Regions from separate parts of the Shewanella sp. NKUCC01_JLK genome, predicted to be linked through region 1. Evidence: riboswitches for the same ligand, from Rfam matches in the RefSeq annotation. Region 1 holds a riboswitch; the other holds the start of a gene.

Evidence for each region. A riboswitch is a leader RNA that binds a small molecule or an ion and turns the genes downstream of it on or off. The one in region 1 is predicted to bind lysine.
Region 2: it holds a riboswitch for lysine, as region 1 does, so the genes downstream of both, KO537_RS05330 (Na+/H+ antiporter NhaC family protein) here and lysC (lysine-sensitive aspartokinase 3) in region 1, are expected to answer to the same signal.

The regions. Positions count from the first base shown of each region.
Region 1 covers NZ_JAHKRD010000002.1:290,100-306,233, reverse strand. Annotated here, with positions in the region: gene KO537_RS03630 (class 1 fructose-bisphosphatase) at 537-1,529, opposite strand; gene KO537_RS03625 (S9 family peptidase) at 1,796-4,108, shown strand; gene arcA (two-component system response regulator ArcA) at 4,204-4,920, opposite strand; gene KO537_RS03615 (DUF3293 domain-containing protein) at 5,509-5,943, shown strand; lysine riboswitch at 6,044-6,218, shown strand; gene lysC (lysine-sensitive aspartokinase 3) at 6,369-7,724, shown strand; gene KO537_RS03605 (succinylglutamate desuccinylase/aspartoacylase family protein) at 7,726-8,859, shown strand; gene KO537_RS03600 (zinc transporter ZntB) at 8,957-9,922, opposite strand; gene KO537_RS03595 (YacL family protein) at 10,119-10,493, shown strand; gene KO537_RS03590 (response regulator) at 10,585-11,214, opposite strand; gene narQ (nitrate/nitrite two-component system sensor histidine kinase NarQ) at 11,207-13,042, opposite strand; gene nrfA (ammonia-forming nitrite reductase cytochrome c552 subunit) at 13,268-14,671, shown strand; gene KO537_RS03575 (hydrolase) at 14,822-15,364, opposite strand; gene KO537_RS03570 (P-II family nitrogen regulator) at 15,709-16,047, shown strand; gene KO537_RS03565 (ammonium transporter) at 16,058-16,134, shown strand, end outside.
Region 2 covers NZ_JAHKRD010000003.1:283,103-299,236, reverse strand. Annotated here, with positions in the region: gene KO537_RS05340 (cytochrome c3 family protein) at 1-1,814, shown strand, start outside; gene KO537_RS05335 (M3 family metallopeptidase) at 2,019-4,169, shown strand; gene KO537_RS05330 (Na+/H+ antiporter NhaC family protein) at 4,314-5,882, opposite strand; lysine riboswitch at 5,962-6,158, opposite strand; gene KO537_RS05325 (FAD-binding protein) at 6,254-7,180, opposite strand; gene KO537_RS05320 (electron transfer flavoprotein subunit beta/FixA family protein) at 7,180-7,929, opposite strand; gene KO537_RS05315 (H-NS family nucleoid-associated regulatory protein) at 8,240-8,632, shown strand; gene KO537_RS05310 (amidohydrolase family protein) at 8,849-11,938, shown strand; gene KO537_RS05305 (amidohydrolase family protein) at 11,938-13,284, shown strand; gene rcsF (Rcs stress response system protein RcsF) at 13,363-13,743, shown strand; gene tsaA (tRNA (N6-threonylcarbamoyladenosine(37)-N6)-methyltransferase TrmO) at 13,936-14,670, shown strand; gene KO537_RS05290 (acyltransferase) at 14,671-15,300, shown strand; gene KO537_RS05285 (hypothetical protein) at 15,316-15,480, shown strand; gene KO537_RS05280 (proline--tRNA ligase) at 15,542-16,134, shown strand, end outside.

The DNA.
Region 1 (16,134 bases):
CAGTAAGTAACGAAAGATCGGATACGCATAACTTTTATGTATTAAATACTTACCGATAACATCGAATCTGCAAGCTCGGACAGGCACAGGTCTTTCCAGATATACAGCCAAAACAGAAGTGACAGGAGTTCACCTTCCCCTGTGAAGTCGCTGAAGAGCGTTGAAGAAAATTGCGTGAGCGAGGCATGGATTCCGAGTTAGCTTTCGGGGTACAGGATGTACCATCGGAAGCGTTAGCGATTTTCAAATAAGCACGAAGCCACTAATTAATGCATGTAACTTCGCTAGGGGCGTCTTGGAGCATCCAAGGAGGATAGGACGAGCAGTCCTCCTTGGTCGGGTGTGGGGTGAAGCCCCACGATCTTGATTTATCTCGGCCGTAAGGCCGCATAAACTCCAAATGTGAAACCCATCGCTAAGACTTTATAGATCCCTGATTTCGCAATCACAACTCAAAATGTAGCATTCTGCGACAATAAAAAAGCCACTGTGGTCAGTGGCTTTTATCCTAAAAATCAGAATCTAAGCGATTCTACTTAGTCCAGACTTGGTTCTTCGCTGTAATCAATACCATGATAGCTCAGGCAAGTGTCGACTTCGTTGCTGCTGCCTAGGATGACGGCAACACGTTGGTGAATTTGAGTTGGTTGAATATCTAAAATGGTTTCATAACCCGTTGAGGCTTTGCCGCCAGCTTGTTCGACTAAGAAGGCCATTGGGTTGGCTTCGTACATCAAGCGCAGTTTGTACGGTTTTTTAGGATCTTTATTGTCGGTTGGGTAAGTGAAAATACCGCCACGGGATAGCACGCGGTGTACATCGCCGACCATGGCCGCGATCCAGCGCATGTTGAATGATTTCTCGCGTGGGCCAATTTTACCGAGCAGTAAATCGGCAATATAGGTCTGCATTGGCGCTTCCCAAAAACGCTGGTTCGACATATTAATGGCAAATTCGGCGGTGTCTGCGCTAATGCTCATGGCGGCGTTAGTCAGTAAAAACTCATTGGTTTCTGGGTGCAAAGTAAACAGTTGCACGCCTTGGCCTGTGGTTAATGCCAGCATGGTCGATGGACCATAAAGTACATAACCTGCGGCTAATTGTGCGCGGCCAGATTGTAAAAAGCTGGTTTCAGTCAACTCGCCAGCAGAGGCGGGCAGGATAGAGAAAATCGTGCCGACTAACGAGTTGATATCAATATTAGATGAGCCATCAAGTGGATCGAAACACACCAGATATTGACCATTTTGGCTGACTTCAACCACATGATCTTCTTCTTCCGACGCTAAACCGCGCACTGTACCGTCAGCTTTTAATGCATCTTTGAGCATGTCGTTGGTGATGATATCCAGTTTTTTCTGGGTTTCACCTTGGACGTTTTCTTGCTCAGTCGCGCCTAACACGCCTGCAAGCGCACCGTGGCGAACGGCATGGCTAATGGCTTTTGAGGTGTCGGCTAAGGTTAAAATTAGGTGGGAGAGGGAGTCGTTCACTGCCTGTGAGGTCAGGTGCTGGGCCAGAGTCTGCATGTTATGTCCTTTAGAGGTTCAACAATGAGGTCAATTTCGTTATTTGCCGCGAATGATAACTCAGTTAGTCGACAATTTCAGCGATGTTGCTGATGCTTTTAGCGAATATTAGGGCTTTTTGGGATTATTTGGATTGGGCTTGGCGCAAGGGCCTAATTTGTATCGGCATATTGCATGCTCTTTCTATTTATAGGCGGCCTCTGGCACAATGTCGGCTTGTTTTTAATCGCTGACATCTTAGGCGATTATGCTCCCAAGGAATAATAATGATTAAAAATAGGTTAACTTGGTTCCCTGCGTGCTCACTTAAGGTGCGCGCCGTTCCCCTACTGATAGCGAGCCAAATGGCCATGATTTCGACAGCTATGTTTTCAATTACCCCAGCTTTTGCAATGGAAGGCGGCAAACTGCCACTGACGATTGAGCGAATGAATGCCTCGCCCGCATTAGCGGGCACCAGTCCTCGAGGTTTGAAATTGTCACCTGATGGTCAGCGTGTCACTTATCTTGCGGGCCGTAAAGACAATCAAAATTTTTATGATCTCTGGCAGATGGATGTAAAGACGGGCAAATCTAGCCTATTGCTCAATGCCGATAAGTTGGCAAGCAATGAATTATCCGATGAAGAAAAGGCCCGCCGCGAACGCCAACGTATTTATGGTGAAGGCATTATGGAGTACTTCTGGGCCGATGATAGCCAAGCGCTATTAATTCCGGCTGCTGGTAATCTGTATTATTTCTCATTAGTGGATAACAGTGTCAGCCAACTTCCCATTGGCGAAGGGTTTGCCACAGATGCGCGCTTATCGCCCAAGGGACATTTTGTGTCTTTCGTGCGGGATCAAAATCTGTATGTGTTAGATCTGGCGACCAAAAAACTCCAAGCTATGACGAGCGATGGCGGCGGGGCGATTAAAAATGCCATGGCCGAGTTTGTCGCTCAGGAGGAAATGGATCGCATGACAGGTTATTGGTGGGCGCCCGATGAATCGGCCATCGCTTTCACCCGTATTGATGAGTCTGGTGTCGAGCAAGTAACCCGTAACGAAATCTATGCTGACGGTATTAAACTTACTGAGCAGCGCTATCCCTATGCCGGCAAAAACAATGTCGACATCGCCCTCGGTGTGGTCACGTTAAAAGATAAGGTTATCAATTGGGTTAAGCTGCGCGAAGAGAACAGCGAAGACAATAGCAAAGATATTTACCTGCCGCGGGTCGATTGGCTGCCCGATAGCAAACATTTGTCGTTCCAGTGGCAGAGTCGCGATCAACATAAGCTAGATTTGCAACTGGTGGCGTTAGATTCACTGACTAAGCCAAAAACCTTAGTGAAAGAACGCAGTAACGCTTGGGTGAACCTCAATAACGATCTGCACTTTTTAAAACAGCAATCGGCTTTTATTTGGGCATCTGAGCGTGACGGCTTTAATCATCTGTATCTTTTTGACTTAAAAGGCAAACTTAAAACCCAATTGACTCAGGGCGAGTGGGCTGTCGATGTGTTGGAATACATAGATGAAACCGCTGGTTGGGTATATTTCACTGGCCGCAAAGATACGCCAATCGAGAAACAACTTTATCGCGTGCCTTTAGCGGGTGGCAAGGTTGAGCGGGTAAGCAAGCAAGCGGGCATGCACGATCCTGTGTTTGCCGACAATCAAAGTGTGTATCTGGATTATTTCAATAGCTTATCTCAGCCACCGCAGATCAGTTTACACGGTGACAAGGGCCAGCAACTGGCTTGGGTTGAGCAAAATGAAGTCAAGCAAGGCCATCCTTTATATGACTATGCGGGTCTGTGGCAAATCCCTGAATTTGGTGAACTGAAAGCCGAAGATGGCCAAGTGTTACAAACCCGTTTATTCAAACCTGTTCCCTTCGATGCGAGCAAGAAATACCCTGTCGTAGTGCGGGTTTACGGTGGGCCGCACGCACAGTTAGTGACCAACAGTTGGAGCGAGCAGGACTACTTTACCCAGTATCTGGTGCAACAAGGCTATGTGGTGTTCCAGTTGGATAACCGCGGCAGCGCCCACAGGGGCACAAAGTTTGAGCAAGTGATTTACCGTCACTTGGGTGAAGCTGAAGTCAAGGATCAAAAAGTGGGAGTGGACTATTTACGCAGTCTGCCATTTGTCGATGCCGATAATGTGGCAATTTACGGCCACAGTTACGGTGGTTACATGGCCTTGATGAGTCTATTTAAGGCGCCCGATTACTTTAAAGCCGCGATTTCGGGGGCTCCTGTCACCGACTGGCGCTTATATGACACCCATTATACTGAGCGTTATTTAGCTCATCCCGAGGGGAATGAAAAGGGTTATGAAGCCAGCAGTGTGTTCCCTTATGTGAAAAACTATCAAGCGGGTTTGTTGATGTATCACGGCATGGCCGACGATAACGTCTTGTTTGAAAACAGCACTCGGGTTTATAAGGCGTTGCAGGATGAAGGCAAGTTGTTCCAGATGATCGATTATCCAGGATCTAAACATTCGATGCGTGGCGAGAAAGTGCGTAATCACTTATATCGCTCACTGGCAGATTTCCTCGATAGGCAGTTGAAAAACGCCAAATAGCAGGCATAAAAAAACCAGATCCTAGGATCTGGTTTTTTGTGAATTGATTTTTATCAAACCAATCCAGTTTCTAATGCGGGTTGCTTAGCGGGCGATTAGCCTTCTAAGTTACCGCAAAAACGATAGCCTTCACCGTGAATAGTTGCGATGATTTCTGGCGTATCTGGCAAGCTTTCGAAATGCTTACGGATACGACGGATAGTCACGTCTACAGTACGATCGTGCGGCTTAAGTTCACGGCCAGTCATTTTCATCAGTAGATCGGCACGAGTCAAAATTTTGCCTGGGTTTTCAACAAAGTGCAGCATAGCGCGGAACTCGCTACGTGGCAGTTTGTAAGATTCACCCTGTGGGCTCACTAATGAACGGCTGTTGATCTCTAAGCTCCAATCATTGAAGCGGTAGTATTCTACTGAGCTCTTTTCTTCGACTTCAGCGCCAGCGCTGTTGACACGAGTCAGAAGGTTACGAGCACGAATCGTTAATTCACGTGGGTTGAACGGCTTGGTAATATAATCGTCCGCGCCAATTTCAAGTCCAAGAATTTTGTCGACTTCGTTGTCACGACCTGTCAGGAAGATAAGACCGATGTTGTTGATTTCACGTAGTTCACGTGCCAACAATAGACCATTCTTACCTGGCAAGTTAATGTCCATAACGACCAAGTTAATTTTGTTTTCCTGCATAGCCTTATGCATTTCTGCGCCATCATTGGCCTCAGTTACCACATACCCTTCTGCCTCGAAAATACTTCTCAGCGTGTTACGGGTAACGGCTTCATCTTCAACGATCAGAATGTGCGGATTTTGCATATTATTTACCTAAATTTTAATCAGTTTATACTAACCAATAAGAGCAACTTACTTCGGGCTCTTATATTCATAAAAGCGTTGATACTTCCTTGAACTGCTTTGTGCTCAAAAGGAAAATCTTTACGGTGACATCTATATCTGGATGTAGATTAAGTGCACGTTTAAGTGTAATACGAGAAAACGTAATCAGTACCAACTTCGATAAGCAATAGTTAGAATAAGTTCCTTAACTATTGTTTTTTTTAAATGTTTAAAAGACAAATCAAATGTAGAACAGATTTTAAACAGATGCCCGGTCAGTTCACGTTACTTTAAGCGATATATGTAACAAACTGTATTGAACGATAAGCATCTTGCTCAATCTGTTTCAACTCACCAGTACGTACATTGTACTCGTTTTAGTCATTTGTTAACAAATGAAATGTTAACAAATTTTAGGTGAGCAGGGGTTTTTACCATGATATTTACTTTAGCTATTGATTAGTATAACTAATGTATTTCTTATTCCTGTGAGCCAGTTCACGCCTCTTTGGATTTTACAATCACTCTGCTACACTAGCTTGGGTTCATTTTTCGACTAGACTACCAATGGACAATACGACTCAAAATTTGTGGCAATGTTACCAAGCGCCGTTGTTTTTGCTGACTCAAGCATTATCCTGTGATTTTTCCTTTGCTGTTATTACCGCTCATAATCCCGCTTCAAAACTTCTCTCTCCTAGCCAAAACCGTTTACTCGATCGCCAACTTCTCCGTGAAATTGAATTACTCGGTAGCCCTTATCGTGCTTTAGTGGGCGCTGCACCGGATTTATCCCACATGGAAAAAAGTTGGGCCGTGTTTATCGATAGAACGATGGCATTGCAATTGGGTAAGAAATTTAATCAATATGCGATTTATGTTGTCGAACAAGGGGATGTGAGCTTAGTGCCTTGCACCTTGGATGGACATGATGAAGTGTGTTTAGGCAAATTTAGAGATTATGTGCAGCTGGTATACGAGCTACCCGATTTGAACACTTAGTTGTTTTCAAAAGATTTTATTTAAATTGTTCATTTGTTATGAAATTAGCATTGACTTCATTAGGGGTTTATTGCTACTTTTTTCGTCCCTTTCCTAGGAAAGGAACAGAAGAGGAGCGTTAACTAGGTAGTCGGTCAGAGGAGCACAAACTCCAGCGATGACTGATGAGGGAGATTAACGCCGAGGCATAGATATGGTTGCTGCATGTTTATGTCGGTCGCTCAGGCTGAATCCTGACGATTGTCACCTGTAATTGGTGGAGAGCTTCTGGTGACGATTGCTGTTTCCCTTCTTTTGGGGTGCGTTATCATTGAGCACCAGGCTCTTCGAACGAAGTCAGTTCGGAGTGTGATCATGTTAGTTAATCAATATCTTATTCAATCTGCATTTATTTGTTGCCCTACGTGTTTCACGGAGGTGCGCTAATGTCCCTCGTTGTTGCAAAATTTGGTGGCACCTCAGTCGCCGACTATAACGCTATGAATCGCTGTGCCGACATAGTGTTAGCTAATCCTCATTGTCGTTTAGTTGTGGTCAGCGCTTCGAGCGGCGTGACGAATCTGTTAGTGGAATTGACCCAAGAATCGATCAACGACGATGGCCGATTACAGCGATTAAAACAAATTGCCCAAATTCAATATGCGATTTTAGATAAGCTCGGTCGTCCTAACGATGTGGCCGCCGCATTAGATAAATTATTGAGTCGCATGTCGGTATTGAGTGAAGCGCTCGCATCACAACGCAGCAAAACGACTATGGATGAGTTGTTGTCCCTCGGTGAGCAATGTTCTTCGGCGTTGTTTTCGGCTGTGATCCGTGAGAAAGGTGTTAACTCAAGTGCCTTCGATGTGCGCCGAGTATTACGTACTGACAGCCACTTTGGCCGCGCCGAACCTCAGGTCGAGCAGATTGCGACTTTAGCTCGTGATTATCTACAGCCACTGTTAGCGGAACAAGTGATTGTCACGCAAGGCTTTATCGGTGCCGATGAAGCGGGACAAACGACCACGTTAGGTCGCGGCGGTAGTGATTATTCTGCTGCGTTGTTAGCCGAAGCGCTACGCGCCTCAGCGGTCGAAATTTGGACTGATGTTGCGGGGATTTATACAACGGATCCTCGTTTGGCGCCCAATGCCTTTCCGATTGCAGAGATCAGTTTCAATGAGGCTGCCGAGATGGCGACCTTTGGTGCCAAGGTATTGCATCCAGCGACTATTCTTCCTGCCGTTCGTCAGCAAATTCAAGTGTTTGTAGGTTCAAGTAAAGAGCCTGAAAAAGGCGGGACTTGGATCCGTCACCAAGTGGAAGATGCGCCCGTATTTCGCGCTGTGGCTTTGCGCCGCGATCAAACTCTGTTAAATCTGCACAGCTTGCAAATGCTGCATGCGCAGGGCTTTTTAGCGGAAACCTTTGCGACATTAGCGCGACATAAGATCAGTGTGGATTTGATTACCACATCAGAAGTGAATGTGTCTCTAACCCTCGATAAAACCGGTTCAGATTCAAGTGGTCAAGGTCTGTTGAGTGAGGCATTGCTGCAAGAATTATCACAGCATTGTCGTGTGCGAGTTGAAGATGGATTGGCCTTAGTGGCGATTATCGGTAACCGCATCGCGACGACGCCGGGTATTTGTCGTCGTGTGTTTGAAGTGTTAGAGCCACACAATGTGCGGATGATTTGCCAAGGTGCCAGCCCACATAATCTGTGCGTGTTAGTGGCAGAATCGGAAGCGGCGCAAGTGGTTAAATCGCTGCATCAAAATCTGTTCGAAGGCGTTTAGTATGTTGCCGACAACATCGTCTCTGCAAATCGGGGAGCTTGCCGCAGGGCAAGCACTCACTTTGCCTATCTACCATTTCAAACTGAGTGACGAGAAGGCGACTGGCCCCAAAGTGTATATTCAGGCCAATGTCCACGGTGCTGAAGTACAAGGGAATGCGGTGATTTATCAGTTGATGAAGCAGCTTGAACACTGTGACATCCGCGGCGAAATCACCTTAGTGCCATTGGCCAATCCACTCGGGATCAACCAAAAAAGTGGTGAGTTTACCCTTGGCCGATTTGATCCTATTACGGGCGCGAATTGGAATCGTGAGTATTTGAATCATGCTATTGATTTGCCGACTTGGTATGGCGAACATGCCAAGCTGAGTGATAGCGAGCTGCTCCAAGCCTATCGCAGTACTTTGGTAGAAGCCTGTCAGCAAAAATTGCGTCATGAATGGGGTATCACCACGGGTCATAGACTTGCGGTTAACCTGCAGATTATGGCCCATGGCGCGGATATAGTGCTCGATCTGCACACAGGTCCTAAGTCTTGTAAGCACTTGTATTGTCCTGAATATGACTTAGCTGCTGCGCAGTTTTTGTCGATCCCTTATACGCTCATTATCCCCAATGCCTTTGGTGGCGCCATGGATGAGGCTGCGTTTTGTCCTTGGTGGCAATTGAGTGATTTTGCAAAATCTCAAGGGCGCGATTTAGGGGTTGCAGTGTCAGCGTTAACCTTGGAATTGGCGAGCCAAGAGCGCGTCTGTCTTGAGGATGCACTGGTTGATGCACAAGGGATTTTGGCATATTTAAGCCACCGAGGCGTGATCGCTGAAACCGTTGCACCCGCTAAAATGCAGCGCTTTGGTTGTTATCTAAAAGACTATAAAAAATATCACGCGCCAAGTTCTGGTTTAGTGGAATACCTTGCACCTGTGGGTGAGCCATTAGCTGCGGGGCAGCCCTTAGTGAATTTGCTGCGAATGGATTTATACGGTACGGCGGATGAGCTAAAGACGGTCAGTTTACCACAGGACTGCGTGCCGATTTTGCACTTTGCTTCGGCGTCAGTGCACCAAGGAACTGAGCTTTATAAAGTGATGACCAATGTGTTTGAGTTGCCGACATTCCAGCCTAAATCATAAAAATTAGCTCGTAAGCATTAGCCCATAACAATTAGCTTAAGGGACTGAGAGAAAACAACGCCAATCCTAATCGATTGGCTTTGTTGTTTTAAGGTGGCTATAACCACTTAAATCGATAAAAAAGCGCCATTTGCAGGGCGACGAGTGAGATTAATATGCCGCAGAAGGTGGCGAAGGCCCAAGTGTTGTCCGCGCCCGGTATCCCGCCAATATTGACCCCAAGTAAGCCTGTTAAAAAGCCTAGCGGTAAGAAGATTGCTGACACTAAGGATAAGAAGTATAAGCGTTTGTTGAGTTGCTCCGACTGCTGACTGAGTAATTCTTCTTGAGTCACATTGGCCCTATCGCGCAGGGCATCGAGATCTTCAATGGTGCGGATAAGTTTATCGTTTGTTTCCCTTAGCTTGAGTCGCTCAGTATCTTTAAATAGGCTAAATTGCTCAGAAATCATTTTCGAGAATGCTTCGCGCTGTGGGGCTAAATAGCGGCGAATGGCCACAGTTTGACGGCGCAGTTCGGCGATATCGGTACGTAAGTCTTTCACATTGCCTGAGACGACTAGTTCTTCTAAATCAGAGAGCTGTTCTTCCAATTTATCAATAAACTCGACTTTACGATTGGTCAGTCGCTCGCAGATTGCGACGATAAAGTCCCCCGTAGTTGTAGGCCCATTGCCCTCAAGGATTAGCTCGGCGACATCTTTGACCGACTGTAACTCGCGATCGCAGGTGGAAATGATCCGCTGTTTATCGGCATAGATACGCACTGCCACCATGTCTTCGGGAGCAGAATTGGGGTTGAGGTTAACGCCGCGTAATGCGAGTAATATGCCTTCACCTGTAATCACAGCGCGGGGACGAGTGTCTTGGGCGAGTAGGGCATCACTTTCGACCTTAGGCAGACCGCTATTGAGTATCCAGTGGCGTGCCTTTTTATTACGATAGCGAAGGTGTAACCAGAGTAGGCCATCCTGAGGATCCCATTTTTCGATCTGTTCTAGGCTCAAGGTAGAACCCGCTTGGGCGCCGCTGAGCACTAAACTGTAGATAAACCCTTCGTGCATATCGCATTCCATTTAACTTTCAAAATCATCCAAACAAACTAACTGATTTTGTCATGAAAATGAAGTCAGTACTTATGCTTAACGACATGAGGTAAACGTTAATTGACATAAATTTGATGTGCTGAGGGATGCAAGCAACTTAGCCAAGGATAGGTTAAAATTAGCATTAGTAGGCTTAGATCAAAGAGACAATAAAATGGAATACGAATTTCGGCGTAACAGTTTAACTGGCACTTTTTTGGCTAGCTTTAGCATGGATCATGAAGTGCTTGGGCAATGGTTTACGGAAGAATTAGGGACTGAGTTAGCTAAAATTCAGCAAGTGTTGGGTGTGATAAAAGAAATTCAAGCCGATAAACGAGGTTCATGGCGTCTTGTTGGTAATGATTTTACCTTAGAGTTAGAGCGTGAACAGGCGCGAGTCTTTGCCAATACTTTAGGCTTTGAACAAGAATATGAATTGGAAGAGGCTATGTCACTCTATGATGCTGAGTCAGAAGCTTATTGTGGCCTAGAGGATTTTGAGCAGGCGCTATTGAGTTGGCAGCAATTTATTGAGAAAGGTTTGTAATCATTTATTTAATCTCTATTTGATAAAAACATAAAGGCAATCATGGGATTGCCTTTATTGTTTGCGCTATACCAAGCTCATTTTCGTATCTTTAATGATTCAGATAGCGCACCGCCATTTCGGTTCTCGATTTAGCATTGGCTTTACGCAGTAGGTTTTTTACGTGCACTTTAACTGTGCCTTCACTAATGTGTAAATGCTCTGAAATCATGCGATTACTTAAGCCTTCCGCCAGTTGCTGTAGAATTTGCAGCTCCCTTGGGGTTAGGCTCGAAATCCATTCTTGTTCATCGGTCGCATCTTTAAGTTCGTAAAGGTATTCCTCGACTTCATCGCTGATCACCCTGTGGCCAAGCATGGCATTCTTGAGTTTTTCGAGAAGCAAATCTGGCTCAGTATCTTTAAGCAAATAGCCGTCGGCTCCAGCGCGAAGTAAACGGATAACATCCTGTTTTGCATCGGAAACGGTGAGAATTACTATGCGTGAGGTAACACCTTCTTGGCGCATGGCGTTGAGGGTATCTAGGCCTGTCATGCCTTTCATATTCAGATCGAGCAATATGATGTCGGGTTCATCGGTGACCACTGCGGTTAATGCGTCTAAACCACTACCGGCTTCGCCAAATAGGCTGAAGTCAGGATCTGAAGCGATGAGCTGGCAGATGCCTTTGCGCAAGAGGGGATGGTCATCGACCACTAGTACGGAATAAGGTTTACCCATTTGAAGGCTCCTGTTGAGATGGGAAAATAAGCGTCACTCTAGTGCCACTTGACTCCTTGCTGTGCTGCACAAGGTTTAATGGGCTGTTAGGTTTGAGTGCGTCGTCTTGTGCATTGCATCCTTGCTCAGTTGTGGTTGCCATAGCAGGTTTAAATCTCTTTAAATCATTGTCGCTGAACACGACTTTACCTGAAAGCTTACTGGCTCGTTCATGCATTATACCTATGCCAAAATGTTGATCTCGTTCTTTTAAATGTCCAATACCTATGCCGTTATCACAAACATCAATATTGACCATACCCTCGTCATCCTTATAGCAATGGATGTTAATGAGGCTGGCCTCGGCGTGTTTGATGGCGTTTAACGTCGCTTCTCGCGTGATCTGCAGTATGTGGATGTGCTGCTTTGCCTCTAGCCATTGTGGCGCAAGTTTATAGTCTAAGGTTATCTTTATATTCGTCTTTGTCCTGAGTTGCTCAAGCATAGCCTCTAAAGCACTTTTTAGATCGGGCTCTTTAATTGTGAGCCTAAAGGTGGATAGTAACTCCCTGAGTTGCACGTAGGCAGTGCTTACACCTTCGTTGATTTCGGTTAACTGCGCCTCAACGATCGGGCTGCGGCAACTGCAATCTAAGTTTTTGCGTAATAAGCTAATTTGGATTTTTAGGAAAGATAGCACTTGACCCAAAGAGTCGTGCAGCTCTCGGGCAATCACGCCACGTTCCTCCATTAGCGCCAGTTGCTGTCTTTGCTCTGTGGCATTGTGGATCACGATTGAGCGCGTCAACATAATTGCGAAATTGTTAAACAAGGCGATATTGGGTGTTTGGTCGGCAATTAACTCTAAATAGCCTAAATTAGCCTGCTCAAATTGCAGTGGGAAACGGGTGCTCTCTTGAGTCATATCTGGCCAACCGCCATCGGCCTCAATCACTTCTAACTCTTGCTCTGGGTATTGAATGATGAGTCTTAGGTAGTCGAGTGATTCATAGCCTTTTAACTGATTCAGCGCCGCCTTGAGAGCCTTGTAATCGAGTTTATTTGCGTTTAATGTCAGTAGGTTATCATATAAGAATGCCAGCTCGTTGTTGGCCCTTGTCAGCGCTAAGGTTTTTTCTGCTACCTGCGATTCTAAGTTGCCATAAAGCGTCGCGAGTTCCTTCGCCGTTTTTTGTAGGGCATGGGTCAGCGCTGTAAGTTCAATATATTCGGTCTCGGGCATTTCTATTTCAAAATTACCCTTAGAAATCGTGTTGGCCGATTCCATCAGTTTTTGCAGCGGGATCACCACTTTCTTCTTTGTAAAACGCACGGCCACAAAAGCGATAATGAGCATGACGCCTAAGCCTAATATTTGGCTGGCGGCAAGGAGCCTGAGTTTAAAGGCGGCGTAGTGCTCCATCTCAAGCACCAGTAAATCAATGGTATCAACAAAGTCCTTCAGTGAGGCGACATAATCGCGGGAGTTTTCTTGTTCTATGTAGTGTTTCATCACCAGCCATTTATCGATGACAAGCTGATATTGAGCGGCAATTTCTGGCGGACTAAACCAACTTTCCGAGGGCTTTAATGTGTCGGAATAGAGCGTATTTTCGAATTCGGTGATTTTATCCTGCGCAGCATCACTGCCTGAGTTGGCGTAAAACATTAACCGATAGCTTTGCATCCTCAGCGACCCTGAGGCATTAATCGCCTTGGCGTCGCCTAAGCTGTAGGACAAATTGATGATAGCAAAAGTCGATAAACTACTAGAGAGCAGAATAAGTACTAACATTAATCCTAAGATTTTTGAGGTGAGACTACCTCGTTTCATTAATCCGCTGTTCATTTTGATGGCCGCTGTTATGGCACTTTGCAGTGGTTTTTACATTAGAAAATAATGTAATACATTAACAAAAGTATAGAAATGTGAACAACAACACCTTTACATTTTGATCTAGCGCAAACTTCAACCTAGATACCCCCTAAGAGGTATATTTTTAGCAGGGTTAAATCACTAAGTTTGACCATGGAGATGTCGTGATTTACAACAATAATGCAACACGGAGATGAGATGATGAAGAAGATGACAGGTAAGTCCTTTGCACTGAGTGCACTGGTTGCCGCCAGCTTCATGGCAGCGGGCGCAATGGCGAGTGATAAAACAGAGCCTCGCAACGAAGTTTATAAAGATAAATTTAAGAATCAATATAATAGCTGGCATGATACCGCAAAGAGTGAAGAACTTGTCGATGCGATTGGGCAGGATCCTAATATGGTGATCCTGTGGGCTGGCTATGCATTCGCAAAAGATTACAACGCTCCTCGCGGCCATATGTATGCCGTGACCGACGTGCGTAATACCCTACGTACTGGTGCGCCGAAAAATGCGGAAGATGGTCCATTGCCTATGGCATGTTGGAGCTGTAAGAGCCCTGATGTACCTCGCTTGATTGAAGAGCAAGGCGAAGATGGTTACTTCAAAGGTAAGTGGTCAAAGGGTGGCCCTGAAGTGACAAATACCATTGGTTGTGGTGATTGCCATGAAAAAAGCTCTCCAAAGTTACGTATTTCACGCCCTTATGCAGACCGTGCTTTTGAAGCTATAGGTACACCTTTCAGCAAAGCGTCTAAACAAGATAAAGAATCAATGGTATGTGCTCAGTGCCACGTTGAGTATTATTTTGAGAAAACTGACGACAAAAAGAATTTTGTTAAATTCCCTTGGGATATGGGTACAACAGTTGAAAAAATGGAAGTCTACTATGACTCAATCCAATTTTCTGATTGGACACACGCCCTTTCTAAGACACCAATGTTAAAAGCCCAGCATCCAGAGTATGAAACGTGGAAAATGGGTATTCACGGCATGAATAATGTGAGTTGCGTTGACTGTCACATGCCAAAAGTGACCAGTGCTGAAGGTAAGAAGTTTACCGATCATAAAGTGGGCAATCCATTCGACCGTTTTGAAGAAACCTGTGCAACTTGCCATAGCCAGACTAAAGAGTTTTTGGTTGGCGTGACTAATGAGCGTAAAGCCAAAGTCAAAGAAATGAAGTTGAAAGCGGAAGAGCAATTAGTCAAAGCACACTTTGAAGCAGAGGCTGCGTGGAAAGCTGGCGCAACTGAAGAAGAAATGAAACCCATACTAACAGATATCCGCCATTCACAATGGCGTTGGGATTTAGCGATTGCTTCCCATGGTGTTGCAGCTCACGCACCGGATGAAGCATTGCGTATTCTGGGAACTTCGGTAAGTAAAGCTGCTGATGCTCGTGTGAAGTTAGCGCAATTACTCGGTAAAAAAGGCATCACAGATCCTGTTGCGATTCCTGATATCTCTACTAAAGCTAAAGCACAAGCAGCCTTAGGTATGGACATGAAAAAGATGAATGCTGAGAAAGAAGCATTTAAGAAAGACATATTACCTAAGTGGGATGAAGAAGCGAAAAAACGCGAAGCCACTTATAAGTAGGTTTTAATCAATCGCGGTTGAGTTTTCGATATGAGCTAACCCCTCATGCAAACAAAAGCCCTCGCTGACTCAGCGGGGGCTTTTTTATGGAAAAAAATATCGAGTAATGTCAGGCGCTGGTCATGCTGGCAAATACCACGGGCTAAATCGTTATTTGATTAGTTTTAATAACGCCCTAAACCGCTCGCCTTGGGCTTGATGTTGTAATTCAAATAATAGCGATTCCACGTTAGTTAATAGGGCGCCTCTGGCCGTCATCATTTGGATCCCGAGTTGTTTATTCTCAGCACTGCGTGACGATACGCAATCGGCGACTAAATGCACCGAATATTGCTGTTCGATAAGGTCACAACAGGTTTGGTAAACACACACATGGTTTTCAATACCCGCCAGTATGACGTGTTTGCGATTCGTCTTAGTTAATGCCTTTGCAAACGCGTCACAGTGCCAGCCGCTAAAATGCTGCTTGGCAATGGGGGAGCTGGTTTTCGCAAGTAAGGTTTGCAGCTCAGGGCTAGTTGCTCCGAGTTTATCGGGTAGCTGTTCTAACCACAGTATTGGAATTTCAAATAATTGTGCGCCTTGGATTAAGGTCTGTAGTTGTTGATGCAGCTTGTCACTGTTATCCATGATTTGTGCAAGTTTTCCTTGCACATCGACGATAACGAGAACACATTCTTCTGGTTTTAACATCGGGCCTTCCTTCTGCGCTTGATGATTGTCTTAGTGATGATCTTCGCTTTTGTCTAAGAGCTTGTGTTGTGATGCTCAGATTTCATCTCGATTTACGCTTCCCCCAGTAGACCCTAATTTAACCTTGTTACCAATAGGCCTAAGGTCGAATAGCTGTCGCACTTAAACTGCTCACTAAAAGAGTGCATCGCACCAGTTAGTGCTCGATTATGGTGCATTTTTAACCTTGAAAAATAGTGTTAAAAAATTTAAACCAATAATAATCAATAGATTAAATTGTTGGCCTAATGATTGAATTACCTTTGATACAAGTTAATAACAATCGCGTGTTTTTGGAGGTCAGGATGAAACTAGTCAGCGCTATCATCAAGCCGTTTAAGTTGGATGATGTCCGTGAAGCTATCGCCGGAATTGGTATTGAGGGCATGACGGTGACCGAAGTGAAAGGTTTTGGCCGTCAGAAAGGGCATACAGAGTTGTATCGCGGCGCCGAGTATCAGGTGGATTTTTTGCCAAAAGTAAAACTAGAAATTGCCACTAAGGCTGAAAATCTCGACATGTTGATTGAGGCCATTACCACTGCGGCCCATACGGGGAAAATTGGTGACGGTAAGATCTTCGTCGTTGATTTAGAACATGCTATCCGTATCCGTACGGGTGAACTTGATACTGAAGCGCTATAAGGGGCTGACAATGGAAGAATTAACGAAATTAGGCGGCACAGTCACTGAACTACGCTTTGCACTCGATACCTTTTACTTTTTGATTTC
Region 2 (16,134 bases), on a different contig from region 1:
GACTGTTAAATGCTCAAGCCAAAGTGGCTGCACTAACAGATAAAGGCTTCATCACTAACCGCACCGAAGCTGATAAAAATGGTGTTGCAGATAACGTCCATATTGGCGGTGAAGCAACTCAAGCAACCGTCGGCGCTGAATTGACCGCTTTAGCTGATGGTCATTACCAATTTAAAGTACCAATGAAAGGGGTTAATCCAAGCACTGAAGGTATTGTTTGGTTACGTGTCGGTGGTAATAATGGTATTGCGACCTCTAAACCTCTGGTCGTTAACAAACCTGAAGGCACCCATTCAACCACAACTGATAGTTGTTACTCTTGCCATATCGACTACTCAACAAGCCCTCGTCGTCATGCAAGCTATGTCGCTACTGGCATGGACAGCGAAGTCACCTTCGTGGAAGGCTGTTTAGTGTGTCACGGTTCAGTTAGCCGCGCAGTTGTCAATGCTGAAGGTTTCTCTACGGGTGGCTATGCGACAAACACCCTATCTAAAATTGGTCATATCAATCACCAAGATTTTACTAAAGACTTTTCAGTACAAAACTGTACATCTTGTCACGTTGAAGCACCTAAAAACATCAACGTAGCTGGACCAGGTTGTATTGATTGCCATGACAGTGGTGGCGTACCAGGGGCTATTATCCCAAGTAATGGTGCGGATCTGCGCATTATGCACGAAAGCAAAGCGGGTATAACCGAACGCCAAGCGATTCGCGCTAAGTATAAATTAAGTCTATCAACACCTGTTAAAGTAGATGATATTTCTACCAAGACAGACCACTATGCGCCGACAGGTGCTGCGGCAGCAGTAACCGCCCCAGGCTGGTGTACAACACTGACAGTGAAAGACACCGATGGTAACGTCTTTAGCATTAAAGACAACTTTAACTATTCTAGCCCGCTAGTATATGACGCTAAGAAACCCGTAGTTTATGCGGGCGCTTATTTACATTCCTATGAAAATGGCAGCTTAGTGGGTCGCCCAGGTAACCGTACTAACTACTACTATGGTTACAACACTGACGGCACTAAAAATATCTGTCATTTACTGACAGATATCAGCGCAGTGAATGCTAACTATGTTTATTCTGCCCGCGTGACATTCAGTACCGCTGGTTGGATGGAATATGATGGCAAGCAACGCTACCAAAGTAATGGCAGCCTAAGAGCGACAGGTTATGATGGTTCTATGGGCATATCCTTTACGGCTTACTCAGATGTCGTTAACCCTGTCACCACTCAAAAGGTCTCTGGCTTCGAACGTCGTGAGATAGCGAGTACTAACAGCTGTACTACTTGTCACAACGATGCCACTGCGTTCCACAAAAATGGTGCCTTCGATGAAGGTGGTAAAGCTTGTATCGCCTGCCATGACAACGGCATGGAACGTACTTCAGCAGCCTTAGGCGCAGGTTTTGGTCCTATGGTGCACAGCTGGCACTGGGGTAATGGCGCTAAAGTCGGTGAAGTTAAAGCTGATGGAACTCAAGCGCAAACCGCTAACGGTGCAGGCGCGATTGAAGCCTCTACTAGCTGCGTTGCCTGTCATGAAAAAGCGATTGATTTAAGCAAAGTGCCAAATCAATACATCGCTGAACCAGGTAGCAAAATGACAAGCCCAGTCACCGCTAACTGTTATGCCTGCCACACTAGCGATTCAGCTAAGGCGCATATGGCAAGCAACGGTGGTGAAATCAGCATACCAAAGGTTGCTGACTGGTTTAAACAACCGACCTCTGAATCCTGTGCAGTATGTCATGACACAGGTAGAAGTTCTGGTATTGATAAATACCACAAGTTTACTCGCTAATTAATCATCTCATCATCGCGTGATTAAGAAGTAAGTAAAAAGCGGTACCTATTTTCCCTGCAAGGAAATAGCCAAAGGAGTCTCGCTAATGCGAGGCTCCTTTTTTACTTAGACATTACCCGATAACAAGCCATTTTCAGTCCTATTTAAGTTACTAACGTTACAGTCCTAAAAAAACAACAATTCAAAGGAAGTCACTCAATTATGCGTAAAAGTTTTATTGCCATCGCCATCGGCGCCACTCTCACCGCCGGATTCATGGCAGGTTGCAGCAGCACAGAAACTAAAGCACCTAACGTTATCTCGGTACAAACCCAAAACCCGCTGTTCCAAGCCAGTAACCTGCAATATCAAGCCCCTGATTTTAGCCTCATCAAGAATGAGCACTTCGCGCCAGCCCTAGAGCAAGGCATGGCAGAGCAGTACCAAGAAATTATCGCAATAGCCAATAATCCGGCAGCAGCAACCTTCGATAATACGATTGTGGCTATGGAGAAAAGCGGTGCCCTACTCAACCGTGCATCAAGCGTGTTTTATAATTTAGCAGGGTCAAACAGCAATCCAGAACTGCGTAAAATCCAAGGGGAAATGGCGCCAAAAATGGCGGCCCACTCAGATAATATCAACTTAAACCCAGCGCTATTTTCCCGTATCGAAGCCATCTATAACGACCGCACTAACTTAGGGTTAACCCCAGAAGCCGTACGTTTGGTTGAGGTATATCACCAACGCTTTATCATGGCTGGCGCTAAACTTACCGATGAACAAAAAGTTAAAATCCGCGCGTTAAATGAAGAACAATCAACACTAACGAATGAGTTCTCTCAGCGTTTATTACGCTTAACCAAAGAAATCGCCGTTGTGGTGGATTCAAAAAGTGAACTTGCTGGATTAACCGACGGTGAAATAGCTTCAGCCGCGAACGATGCCAAAGCGGCCGGTCACGATGGCAAGTATCTGATTAACATAACCAACACCACTCGCCAACCTGTGTTGGCATCACTGGAAAACCGTGAGCTACGCCAGCGTATTTGGGAAGCCTCAGCGAACCGTGGCTTAACTGGTGAAAACGAAACTGCGTCACTCGTATCTCGTTTAGCGAAACTCAGAGCCGAGCGCGCAACACTATTAGGCTATGAAAACTGGGCAAGTTATCGATTAGCACCGCAAATGGCCAAAACACCCGAAGCGGTTTACAGCATGTTTGGTTCAATGGTGCCTGCGGTAGTTGCTAACACAGAGAAAGAAGCGGCCGACATTCAAGCGATGATCACTAAAACCGGTGGGAAATTTGAACTGGCACCGTGGGACTGGGAGTTTTACGCAGAAAAAGTCCGCCAAGAAAAATACGCTCTCGATGCCAATAGCATTCGCCCATACTTCGAATTTAACCGCGTGCTCGAAGACGGCGTATTCTACACACTCAAAGAACTCTATAGCGTCACCTTAAAACCACGCCCAGATTTACCGGTTTACCATCCCGATGTAAAAGCCTACGAAATGTTTAATGCCGATGGATCAAGCATGGCCATTTTCTACGCCGACTATTTTGCCCGTGAAGGTAAACGTGGTGGCGCTTGGATGAGTTCGTTCGTCGGTCAATCCTTCCTCGAAGGCACTAAACCTGTGGTCGTCAACGTGATGAACATAAAGAAAGCGCCCGAAGGTCAACCTACATTCGTCAGCTATAACGAAGTCACCACTATGTTCCATGAAATGGGTCACGGCACCCACGGCATGTTCTCTAAAGTGACTTATCCAAGTCTGGCGGGTACCTCGGTTTCACGCGACTTTGTCGAATTTCCATCGACGTTTGAAGAAGATTGGGCCGCCCATCCAAAAGTGTTAGCGAACTACGCGAAACACCACGAAACGGGCAAACCCATTCCCGATGAACTGCTGCAAAAACTGCTGAAATCTGGCAGCTTCAACCAAGGCTTTGACACTCTGGAATACATGGCCGCCGCATTAGTAGACATGGAATGGCATTCATTAAGCCCAGAGACGCCGCTGCAAGATGTACCAACCTTTGAAGCCAATGCCCTGAAAAAGCACGGCTTAAACATCAGTGCCGTACCTCCGCGTTATAAGTCGACCTATTTTGCCCACGCCTTCCCCGGCGGTTACTCGGCAAGTTATTACGCTTATATGTGGAGTGAGATTTTAGCGGCGGATGCGTTTGCGTATGTACAAACCCAAGGTGGGCTCAATCGTGAAATCGGCATGAAGTACCGCAAAACGATCCGTGAAGTGGGTAATAGCATAGCGCCAATGGACGCCTACAAAAACTTCCGCGGACAAGAACCAACCACGGAAGGCTTACTTAAACGCCGCGGTCTAGATCAAGCACGCTAAGCTAAGAGTTGGTAGCCTTAATGCGATAGGCTAAAGATAAAGACAAACTCAGCCTTAACCAAAAAAATCAGCCAGCATAATGCTGGCTGATTTATTTTGACTTATTTGACGTGAACGTTTGCAGTGAAAGGTTTCAATTAACGTCTAGCTAATTGCGCCTTTAGATTTGATTTTAAGTACGATAATACTAATCACAAATGCCACACTACAAGCCACTAAACCCGCGACAACAGACTCGGTAAATCCAAGTGCCACATAACCCACTAAGCTAATAAACGCCGCAATGAGTGCATAAGGTAGCTGAGTCACCACATGGTCAATGTGGTGGCAACTGGCGCCCGTAGACGACAAGATAGTCGTGTCGGAAATTGGTGAACAGTGATCGCCAAATACAGCCCCCGCCAGCACAGAGGCAAGCATAGGCAACATCATGCCTGTGTGACTTCCCATAGCCATATCAGCAGCAATCGGCAACATGATCCCGAACGTACCCCAGCTAGTACCGGTTGAGAACGCAGTAATACCTGCTAGCACAAACATTAAGGCGGGTAAAAACGCGAACGGAATATTTCCTGTTGCTAAACTCGCCATAAACTTACCGGTTTCGAGTTGACCAATCACCCCTGCGATTGTCCAAGCAAATAACAGGATGTAAATCGCCGGCAGCATAGAGCGAGCGCCCTGCACTATACCTTTGACTATCATCAATTTCTCAACGCCTTGCACTAAATTCAATATCAGCGAAACCGCTAGACCAATTAATGCACCAAAGAAAAGTGATGAACTGACATCGGTTTTCTCAAAAGCAGAAATAATATTAAATTCAATCCCTTCCGCCGCGAGTACTTGAGCGCCACTGTTAATCATAAAATAGAGGGTTGCAAATACCAACACGGTAATCGGCAGAAATAGACCTAAAATCTTACCGGTTTCGGCTTCAGGTAAATCCGCGTTCGCCCCAGGCGGTAATCCTTTAGACTCATCGTATAAATTACCACGTTGGGCATTGAGCTCATGCTCACGCATTGGCCCAACATCTAATCCCATAAAGACAACAAAAAGTAATAATAACAAGGAGAAGATTGCGTAAAAGTTCATTGGAATCATTTGAATAAAAATACTCAAATGACCCGTATCAGCAAAACCATGGGCAGTTAATATCCCGCCAATGAGTGCGATAATATAAGCACCCCAGCTCGAAACTGGAGAAATAACGCACACAGGCGCCGCAGTAGAATCTAATAAATAAGCTAACTTAGCGCGGGAAACATAATAACGATCAGTAACAGGTCGAGCGACCGAACCAACAACTAAACTATTGAAATAATCATCAATAAAAACTACGCAACCTAAAAACATGGTCAATAGTTTAGCGTCACGTTTATTACGTATATGTAAACGAGCCCAATCGGCAAAAGCCCGCGCGCTGCCACTTACGGTAATTAACGCTGTGATCATTCCCAGTACAATTAAGAAACCGAGAATATATAAGTTCCACGAATTTAGACCTTTATCAGTCCAAAAAAGCCCTTTAACGCCATTAAATACAAACTCACCCGTTGCTAAAGGTGAAAATTGATTGAGCAATAAAGCACCAATTAAAATACCTAACCCCAAAGAAAGCAGTACACGGCGAGTCAAGATCGCCAACACGATAGCCACCGCAGGCGGCAACAAGGAAAGTGCCGAATCGGCATAATTCATAACAGTCATTGATTATTATCTTCGTTAAATACGAATGGAGGGCGACTGAACTGGTGGGAAAAGGCAATAGATACCCAAGGTCACCTGTCCTATCAGTAGCGCTCCATAGTAACTATTCCCAATATCCATATCGGAAAATACTATGGCAGTGCTGCACCTATTAGGTACAACCCCAGCAGTTGATCGTGATAAATCGAACCACTTCGGCACCAAATCCTTTCGCAATCGATCAACGGAATCACCCTACTGATCACTACTAATATTTGGCGCGCCTCTACTTCTAAGAACGCCCTTGCACGGGCGTGAGGCACATAAAAACATAAGCGGCTTAGCAGATGCTACCGCAAAGCCACTTAATGTGACCTAGATCACAGATAAAATCAACTGAGACTTGTAATCAGCTCAGGAACCGCCTCAAACAGATCTGCAACGAGTCCATAATCGGCAACTTGAAAAATCGGCGCTTCAGGATCTTTGTTGATTGCAACGATGACTTTAGCGTCTTTCATGCCGGCTAAATGTTGAATCGCGCCAGAAATACCGACGGCAATATACAAGTTTGGCGCAACGATTTTACCGGTTTGACCCACTTGTAAATCGTTAGGCACAAAACCTGCGTCAACTGCAGCGCGTGATGCGCCAACGGCTGCACCGAGCTTGTCAGCAAGTTGCTCTAACATACCGAAGTTTTCACCACTGCCCATGCCTCGGCCGCCAGATACGATAATGCCAGCATTGCCTAACTCTGGACGGGCAGAAACTGTCAGCGATTGAGAAACAAACTGAGTTCTCGCTTCAAACACTTTATCAAGTGTCGTCACAGCCGCACTGTTACCTTCTGGCGCAGCGTCAAACGCACTGGCGCGCACTGTTATCACTTTAATGGCATCATGGCTTTGCACTGTCGCTAAGGCGTTACCCGCATACACAGGGCGCACAAAGGTATCGGCATTGACGACGGTAATAACTTCTGAGATTTGCGCGACATCTAATAATGCTGCAACGCGCGGAAGCGTATCCTTACCTAAACTTGAAGCCGAGGCCAGAATGTGACCATAGTTTGGCGCTAAGTCCACCAGCAATTTGGCAAAATTTTCCGCTAAATGCGCTTCATACACGCTGGCATCAGCAACGAGTACTTGGCTAACACCTTGTAGTGCCTGCGCCGCTTGGACAACCGCGCCACATTGGTGACCCGCAACTAAGACATGTACTTCATCGCCTATGGCACGGGCGGCGGTAACAATTTTTGCCGTATCGAGTTTCAGTGCAGCATTATCATGTTCAGCTAATACTAAAATGGCCATTAGATCACCTTCGCTTCATTTTTTAACTTTTCAACTAGCTCAGCTACCGACGCTACCATGATGCCCGCTTTACGTTCAGCTGGCGGAGTGACCTTCACAATCGTTTGGTGACTCTTTAACGTCACGCCTAAGTCTGCCACAGTAAATACTTCTAATGGCTTACGCTTGGCTTTCATTATGTTAGGTAGTGAAGCGTAACGGGGTTCGTTCAAACGTAGATCAGCGGTCACGACAGCAGGTAAAGGCAGCTTGAGAGTTTGCATGCCGCCGTCAATTTCACGGGTGACTTGTAATGTATTCGCTTCTAATTTGATTTCTGAAGCAAAGGTCGCCTGTGGCATATCCATTAACGCGGCAAACATTTGGCCAGTTTGGTTATTATCACCATCGATGGATTGCTTACCAAAAATCACCAGCTCTGCTTGTTCTTTGTCTTGTACCGCTTTGAGCAATTTGGCGATAGACACTGGCACGAGCTCTTCTTCAGTATCGATATGAATTGCACGATCTGCGCCTAATGCAAGCGCGGTACGCAGTTGTTCTTGCACGGCTTTATTACCAATACTGACAACAACCACTTCAGTAGCGCTACCCGCTTCTTTTAAACGAACCGCTTCTTCTACTGCGATTTCACAAAAAGGGTTCAACGCCATTTTTAGGTTTGCAGTGTCAACACTTGTATTGTCAGCTTTGACCCTGACCTTCACATTGGCATCAACAACGCGCTTAACGGGCACCAATACTTTCATAGGGTTTCCTTCCTACACTTTCATGTACATGGACAAAACATTGGTTAATACCAATGCAGGATAGAGCAACTTTACGTCCTGTTAACGTTAACGTCAACCAAAGTCAAACGCCTGTTTGTATTTTTTAATCCGCTGCAACGGCCACTTTTTTGGACACTTATTTGAGGGAATAAGAAAAGTTCAAAAAATAAATAATATTTAATTTCCTTAAAACGCATAATTTTATTTGATTCGAGCTATATTAGTTTCTATCATTTAGGTGTTGTTCACCATTATCCTGTATTAAAAATAGAGTGGGACGAAAATAGATATGAGCGAATTTTTAGAGATATTAACTCACGGCCGTCGTTTTAAAGCTGCAGTAAAAGAACTTAGCGTTGAAGAGTTACGTGATTTAGCCGACAAATTAGATAAAATTTTAGTAGAACGCGAGTCTATGGCTGAGGAAGAAGAACAAGCCATGGCAGCTCGTAATGCTAAGATTGAAGAAATCCGTCAACAAATGGAAGCCGTTGGTTTATCAATTGATGACTTAGGTGGCGTAGCTGTTAAAGCTGCTGCAAAGAAACGCGCTCCTCGTCCAGCCAAATACCAAATTGAAGTTGACGGTGAAATGGTTCAATGGACTGGCCAAGGCCGTATGCCTACCGTATTTAAGAACGAGATCAACAAAGGTCGTTCTATGGAAGATTTCTTAATCTAATCCAACCAAGTGTGATGGCGCTAATTTGCCAACACCAGTTTGCATAAAAGCTCGCATTATTTGCGAGCTTTTTTATATCCATCAATCGTTTCAAACTTAAACGACAGCCGTTAATTCCGCACCTCACTCCCGCTCAAATTACGTTACAATTCAGCCTTAGTATTTACATCTGCTTTCAGTTACTCTTTGTTCACCCTCACTCGATTGAATAAAATAATGCAGATAAACAATAAGATAATGATAAGCTGCAGCATAATCGCTAGCTTAGTATCACAAACAACATTTGCCCAACTCAATACTGGAACAACATCCAGTAAACTCACTGCATTTACCCATGCTGAATTAATTATTGCCCCGGGAAAGCGTTTAAGCGATGCCACTTTATTAATTGAAAATAATCGAATTAAAGCCATTATTGAGCACAACGACATTCCCGCTGGCGCATTTAGAATCGATTTGAGTGGTTATACAATTTATCCCGGATTTATCGATCCTTTTACCGATTATGGGATTGAATTCGAATATCCCAAACTTAAGCTCACTCGCCCCGTCTATGATATAAAGCGTATCGGTGGTAATGCGGAAAATGGTGCAATTCATTCTGAAAAAGAATGGTTTAATTACGTTTACCCCAATAAAGAACGCGCAAAAGAGTGGATTAATAATGGTTTCACCAGTGTGCAAAGTAGCAAACTCGACGGTATCTTCCGTGGAACGGGTGTCAGCCTTTCATTAGCAGACAAAACGGCTAATGAAGTGATTTATCGCGCCCGCAGTCAACCTTTTATGGCATTTGATAAAGGTTCGTCTGAACAAGATTATCCCTCATCATTAATGGGCAGCATTGCACTTATTAGGCAAACCTTTGCCGATGCAAATTGGTATAACCAAAATAAAAACAAACCTGCCAATGGCGCAATAAACAATCAAGTCGAATTTAATATCGCCTTTGAGCGTTTAGATAATTTAGCCGATAAGCAAATTATCTTTGAAACCAAAAATCTCAATGACCAATTACGTGCAGCCCATTTACTCAAAGAACATAAACTGCCAGCCAACCTACTTGGTAATGGTCAAGAATACTCACGCATCAATGAGTTAAAGGCGCTGAACTATCCGTTGATCTTGCCTTTAAACTATCCGCAGGCACCCGATGTCGGCACAGATGACGCAGATCGTGAAGTATCACTGGCGGATTTAAGACAGTGGGAACGTGCACCAACCAACCCTGCGGCGGTAGCTAACGCAGGTATCCCCTTTGCGTTAACGCAGTTTGGGATTAAGACCGATGCCTTCTGGCCGCGCCTACGCCAAGCCATTGCCCAAGGTTTAAGTGAAGAAAACGCTCTCGCGGCACTCACCACCCAAGCCGCAGAGATGACAGGCACCGCCGACTTTACCGGTAAACTCGCGCCCGGTTATATGGCTGACTTTGTTATCACTAAAGGCAATATCTTTAAAGATGGCCAGATCTACAGTGTTTGGTTGCAAGGTCAGGAGCAAAGTCTGCGCTCACTTCCCCAAGCACGATTACTGGGGGATTACCAATTAAGCCTCAATAACCTCACGCTAGATTTATCGCTACATGATGAAAGTAAAAGTGATAAACCCAACATCCAAGGCAATTTAAGCAGTGGCGAACAAAGTATCTCACTCACTCAACTTAAGTTAGATGATAACGGAAGATTGAGCTTTACTGCCGATTTGAGCGCTGCAGGCATTAACGGCCTTAGCCGCTTTACGCTGTGGATGGCCGATGACGGCATTCAAGGTCGTATGGTCGATGCAAAAAGTCGCACTACAAATGTTGCCGGTGTCGCTTTAACTCAAACTGCAAAGCTCAAGAATGCAGACCAAGCAAGCAATCATGCTCCCAAGAATGAAGCCAGCACGAGCCTAGTGAGTCACCTCACCTTCCCTAACGTCGCTTACGGACTGAGAGAAGCCCCTAATGTTGAGAAGCTACATATCAAAAATGCCACCCTGTGGACCTCGGATAAGCAAGGCATTCTCGAACATGCTGATCTCTTGATGGCCAATGGCCGCATCGAAAAAATTGGCCAACAATTAAGTACGCCATCAGGTTATCAAGTCCTCGATGCAACAGGTAAACACCTCACCGCTGGCATAGTCGATGAACACTCGCATATCGCCATTAATGGCGGTACTAACGAAGGAACAGACGCAGTTACCTCTGAAGTACGCATTGGCGATATTATTAATCCCGACGATATTTCAATCTATCGCGCCTTAGCGGGCGGCGTCACCAGCGCGCAATTACTCCACGGTAGCGCCAACCCTATCGGTGGCCAATCACAACTGATCAAAATGAAATGGGGCGAGCCAGCCGAACAACTCAAATTTGTTAACGCGCCCGCCAGTATCAAATTTGCTTTAGGTGAAAACGTCAAACAGAGTAACTGGGGTGAGAAATTTGTTCAGCGCTTCCCCCAGACTCGCATGGGAGTAAAAGCGTTATTTGAAGAAACCTTCGACGCTGCTATCGCCTATGAAAAGGCCTTAAAAACCTATGATAATCTGCGCTCCAGCGATAAAAAGAAAACCGTCGCTCCGCGCCCAAGTTACCGTCTGCAAGCAGTGGCCGAAGTATTAAATCAGCAGCGTGATGTGCACATTCATTCCTATGTGCAGTCAGAAATCCTGATGTTTATCCGCTTAGCCGAGGCTTATCACTTTAAAGTACAAACCTTTACCCATGTGCTCGAAGGTTACAAAGTGGCGAGTGAACTGGCTGCCCATGGTGCTGGCGCATCGACCTTTGCCGATTGGTGGGCCTATAAGTTTGAGGTGTATGATGCGATTCCGCAAAACGCTTGTCTGATGCAAAACAAGGGGGTGACCACCAGCATTAACTCAGACGATTATGAAATGCAGCGCAGACTCAACCAAGAAGCGGCTAAGTCTATGATGTATTGCAATATGTCGAAGGAAGACGCTTGGAACATGGTCACTATCAATCCGGCTAAACAATTAAGAGTCGATGAATTTGTGGGTTCACTCACCCCAGGCAAAATGGCCGATATCGTACTCTGGAACGCAGAGCCTCTGTCTATTTACGCCAAAGTGACGCAGGTATGGGTTGAAGGAAAACGCTATTTTGACCGCGACCAAGACCAAGTTGCCCAGCAAGCGGTGGTGAACGAGCGAGCCGCACTTATCCAAAAAATTCTCAGCAGTGATGGCCAAACTAAAGCGGGTGAAAAAGTCACGCCACTCAACGAGCCACAGTGGCACTGCGACACCCACTATCAGGCATGGGGCCACGCTCATGAGGGAGCCAAATAATGCAACATTTATCTAAAACCGTTTTGTTTGTGGCGCTACTCGGCGCAATTTGCACCACGCAGGCCCCAGCTATGGCAAGCGATATTGTGCCTACGCCTAAACAAAGCCGCAGCGTACTGATTAAAAACGCCACTGTGCACACAGTCACTCAAGGCGTGCTCAGTAACACAGACGTCTTAATTGAAAATGGCAAGATCACGGCCGTTGGGCCTCAACTGACCAGCCAAATCAACAATGCAACCGCAGAAACCAGCGACACTCAAATCATCGATGCCAGCGGTAAACACTTGTATCCGGGCTTAATCGCCCTAGACACCAGCTTAGGCTTAGTCGAAATTGAAATGAGCCGCCCAACAGTTGATAACGCCGAGGTGGGTTATATCAATCCGCAGATCAGCACAGCCACAGCTTACAATCCGGATTCGGAGCTCATCCCGACCATACGTTACAACGGCATTACCCACGCACAAATCGTCCCAAGCGGTGATGGGTTAGCTGGACAATCGGTACTGGTGGATCTCGATGCATGGACGATTGAAGATGCGCTGACGCCAAGTGCTGGACAGTTCCATGTCTATTGGCCGCAAATCAAGCGCATGCCAGAAGATGAAAAAGAGAAAGCCAAGGCCATCGAGAAAAATCAGCTGGCGATCGACAAGCTCAATATCGCCTTTGAAGATGGCTATCGCTATTTCTTAAGTGATAAGGCCAACAGTAAAGACAAAAACCAGGATGAAAATCCCCAGTCTGCGACCAACAACCTGCGCTGGCAGGCCATGTTGCCGCTATACCAAGGCAAAGCGACACTGTTTGCCCATGCCGACAGTGTTGGCCAAATTGAGCAAGTGATCGCCTTGACGAAAAAATACCAATTCAAACTGGTAATGGTCGGCGGATACGATGCATGGCGTTTGGACTCAAGCCTAAGGGAAGTTAAGGCTGGAGTCATTTACCCTCATACCTTGAGTCTGCCTAAACGTAAAGATGAGCCAGTTGATTTACCCTTTAAGATCCCATCTTTACTCGCCAATGCAGGTATTCCCTTCGCCCTTGGGTTCTCATCGGACTGGAATAGCCGTAACCTCCCCTACGCCGCAGGCTACAGCGCCGCCTATGGTTTAACGCCTGAACAAGCACTTAAGTCCATCACCTTAGATGCCGCAAAACTGTTAGGTGTGGAAGATTTAGGTGCGATAGCGGTGGGATACCAAGGCAGTGTCGTGCTGTCCAAGGGCGACATTCTCGACCCTATGACCAATAAAATTGAGGCTATCTGGATTGAAGGGCGGCAGATAGATCTGAATAATCGCCATCAGCAGCTTTATCAAAAGTACCTTAAGCGGTAGAATTTACTCAGATAATAATATCGCATCAGCGCAGCCTACCAAGGCTGCGCAGTTTTCTCCTCAACCTCAGGTCAAACCATGAAAATTATCCTCTCAAGTGCATTAGTGCTCCTGCTCAGTGCCTGTGCAAGCGACTACAGTTTTAACAGTAATTTGGACAGTGAGGCAATTAATGACTATTTCAAGGCATCCGATGTCATCCTTTATGAAGGTGATACCTTGCCTAAAGGTCATTATGAGTTAAAAGGATTGGTCGAAGGTGAGTCCTGTCAGGCCGATGCTAACGGTGCGCCCGCATCACTTGCCGATGCCAGAACCGAAGCCCGTCGCAATGCCGCAGATAAAGGGGCTAACGGCATTATCATCAAGCAATGTGTCATATTTGAAGAAGCTGCCCAAGGTTGTATCAGCCGCGCACTATGCGTTGGTCAAGCAGTAAAAACGGCTACAACAGAGTAAGCCTCACGCATATTAAGCATACTGCTCGCGGCGTGATCCTATGGTGTTCTAAGATTGCCCCTATCAACCGCTTAATGGCTAACGCTTCATGACCAACGCTGCATTATTAGCACACAAAGATGGGCCTTAATGATTAGCTTAGAATAATGAGCTTAGGCGGTTGTTATACTTACCCTTTAGGTAATTTTTTGCATGACATTTACCAACCAAATTATCGCAGTGGCAACATGCCGCACGCCCTATAAACAAAAATTTGGCATTCCAAGACAACCCGGACTTGTTGAAGCGCGTGGTTATGTCGAACTCGAGCCCCATGTAAATCATATCGATGCGGTGCGTGGCATAGAGCAGTATTCCCATCTCTGGTTGCTATTTTGCTTCCATGAGAATCTTGCCCAAGGTTGGAAAACCACAGTGCGCCCGCCGCGTTTAGGCGGCAATGAAAAACTCGGCGTGTTCGCCACTCGCTCCACTTTTCGCCCCAATGGTATAGGTCAGTCTGTAGTGAAACTGCACGGCGTAGTGCAGCGCAAGGGCAAAGTGTGCCTCGAAATTTCCGGTATGGATCTGCTCGATGGCACACCGATAATTGATATTAAGCCATACATTCCTTTCTCAGATTCGATTACCGATGCTGTAGGCGGCATTGCCCAAGACGCGCCTAAACTGATTTCAGTGGTGTATTCTGACCATGCCAAGACACAGATTGAGCGTTACGCCCTGCAGGAAACCTACACAGATTTAGCTCTGCTTATCCGCGGTGTGCTGGGGCAAGATCCGCGCCCCGCCTACAAAAAAGCCAAGGACGATCCTAAGTTATATCAAGTCGCCCTCTATGATTTAGATGTATTCTGGCACATGGCAGTCGATGACAATGACCAAGAATACATCTTGGTACTAGAACTCAAACCGGGGAAATGTGGCTAAATGTCTGCGCCAACGCCTACATCAAAACCTGATTATCAAAGCCAGCATAAAAAGCGGCTCTCTTGGATGCCGTGGCTGTATTTTTCTTTAAAAGAGAAACATTTAATCTGGGCCAAACCTTGGCAAGACGATATTCAAGCAAAACTTTGTGCCCTCGAAACGGTAACTATCGGCGAGCACTGTTTTATCGCCCCCGAAGCTCAGTTATTTGCCGAACCCAATCGTGATATCCGCATAGGTAATCGCTGCATGATCGCCGCCGAGTGTTTTTTGCATGGGCCTATCACGCTAGGGGACGAAGTGGCGATTAATCATGGTTGCTCCTTCGATGGCGGCAGGGTCGGGATTCAGATAGGCAATCAAACCCGCATCGCCAATAATGTCACCCTTTACGCCTTTAACCATGGCATGGCACCAGATACCCCCATATATCAACAAGCTGCCAACTCCAAAGGCATTGTTATTGGCAAAGATGTGTGGATTGGCGCTCAGGCAGGCATAGTCGATGGTGTGACCATTGGTGATCACGCTGTGGTGGGTATGGGCAGCATAGTAACGAAAGATGTGCCCGACTGGGCGATAGTGGCAGGCAACCCCGCCAAAGTGATTGGTGATAGACGGGATAAGTAAGCAGTAAGGATTATCTTGATACTAGCAGTGACGAAGTCACGCTCTAACAGCGCAGCGCTCTTCCTTGCGTTATCCGTTATCCGTTATCCGTTATCCGTTATCCGTTATCCGTTATCCGTTATCCAGCATCAAAAAATGCTATTTATCTCCCAGCTAGTTGAATTTAACCTAAATCCCTAGGTGACATCACCAAAGCAGGTGATAAAATGGCGACCATTCAACTCAAATTTGGACATCGGTAATGCGCGTCAGCAAGTACCTGCTATCAACACAGAAAGAAACTCCTGCCAACGCAGAAGTCATTAGTCATCAATTAATGTTACGTGCGGGTATGATCCGTCGTAATGCGTCGGGCCTTTATAGCTACCTCCCCACGGGCTTACGTGTACTGCGTAAAGTCGAAGCCATTGTTCGTGAAGAAATGAACAAAGCCGGTGCAATTGAAATTCTAATGCCTATGGTACAACCGGCGGACTTGTGGGTAGAAACGGGTCGTTGGGAAAAGTTTGGTCCCGAGCTGCTGCGCTTTAAAGATCGTCACAATCGCGACTTCGTACTGGGGCCAACCCACGAAGAAGTGATCACCGATCTCATTCGTAAAGAAGTCAGCTCATACAAGCAATTACCGCTGAATCTTTACCAAATTCAAACCAAATTCCGTGACGAAGTTCGCCCACGTTTTGGCATGATGCGCTCACGCGAATTCTTGATGAAAGATGCCTACTCTTTCCACCTTGACGTCGATACCATGAATGAAACCTATGAGGCTATGTACACAGCCTATAGCAACATTCTATCGCGCATGGGCTTAGCTTTCCGCCCAGTTTTAGCTGA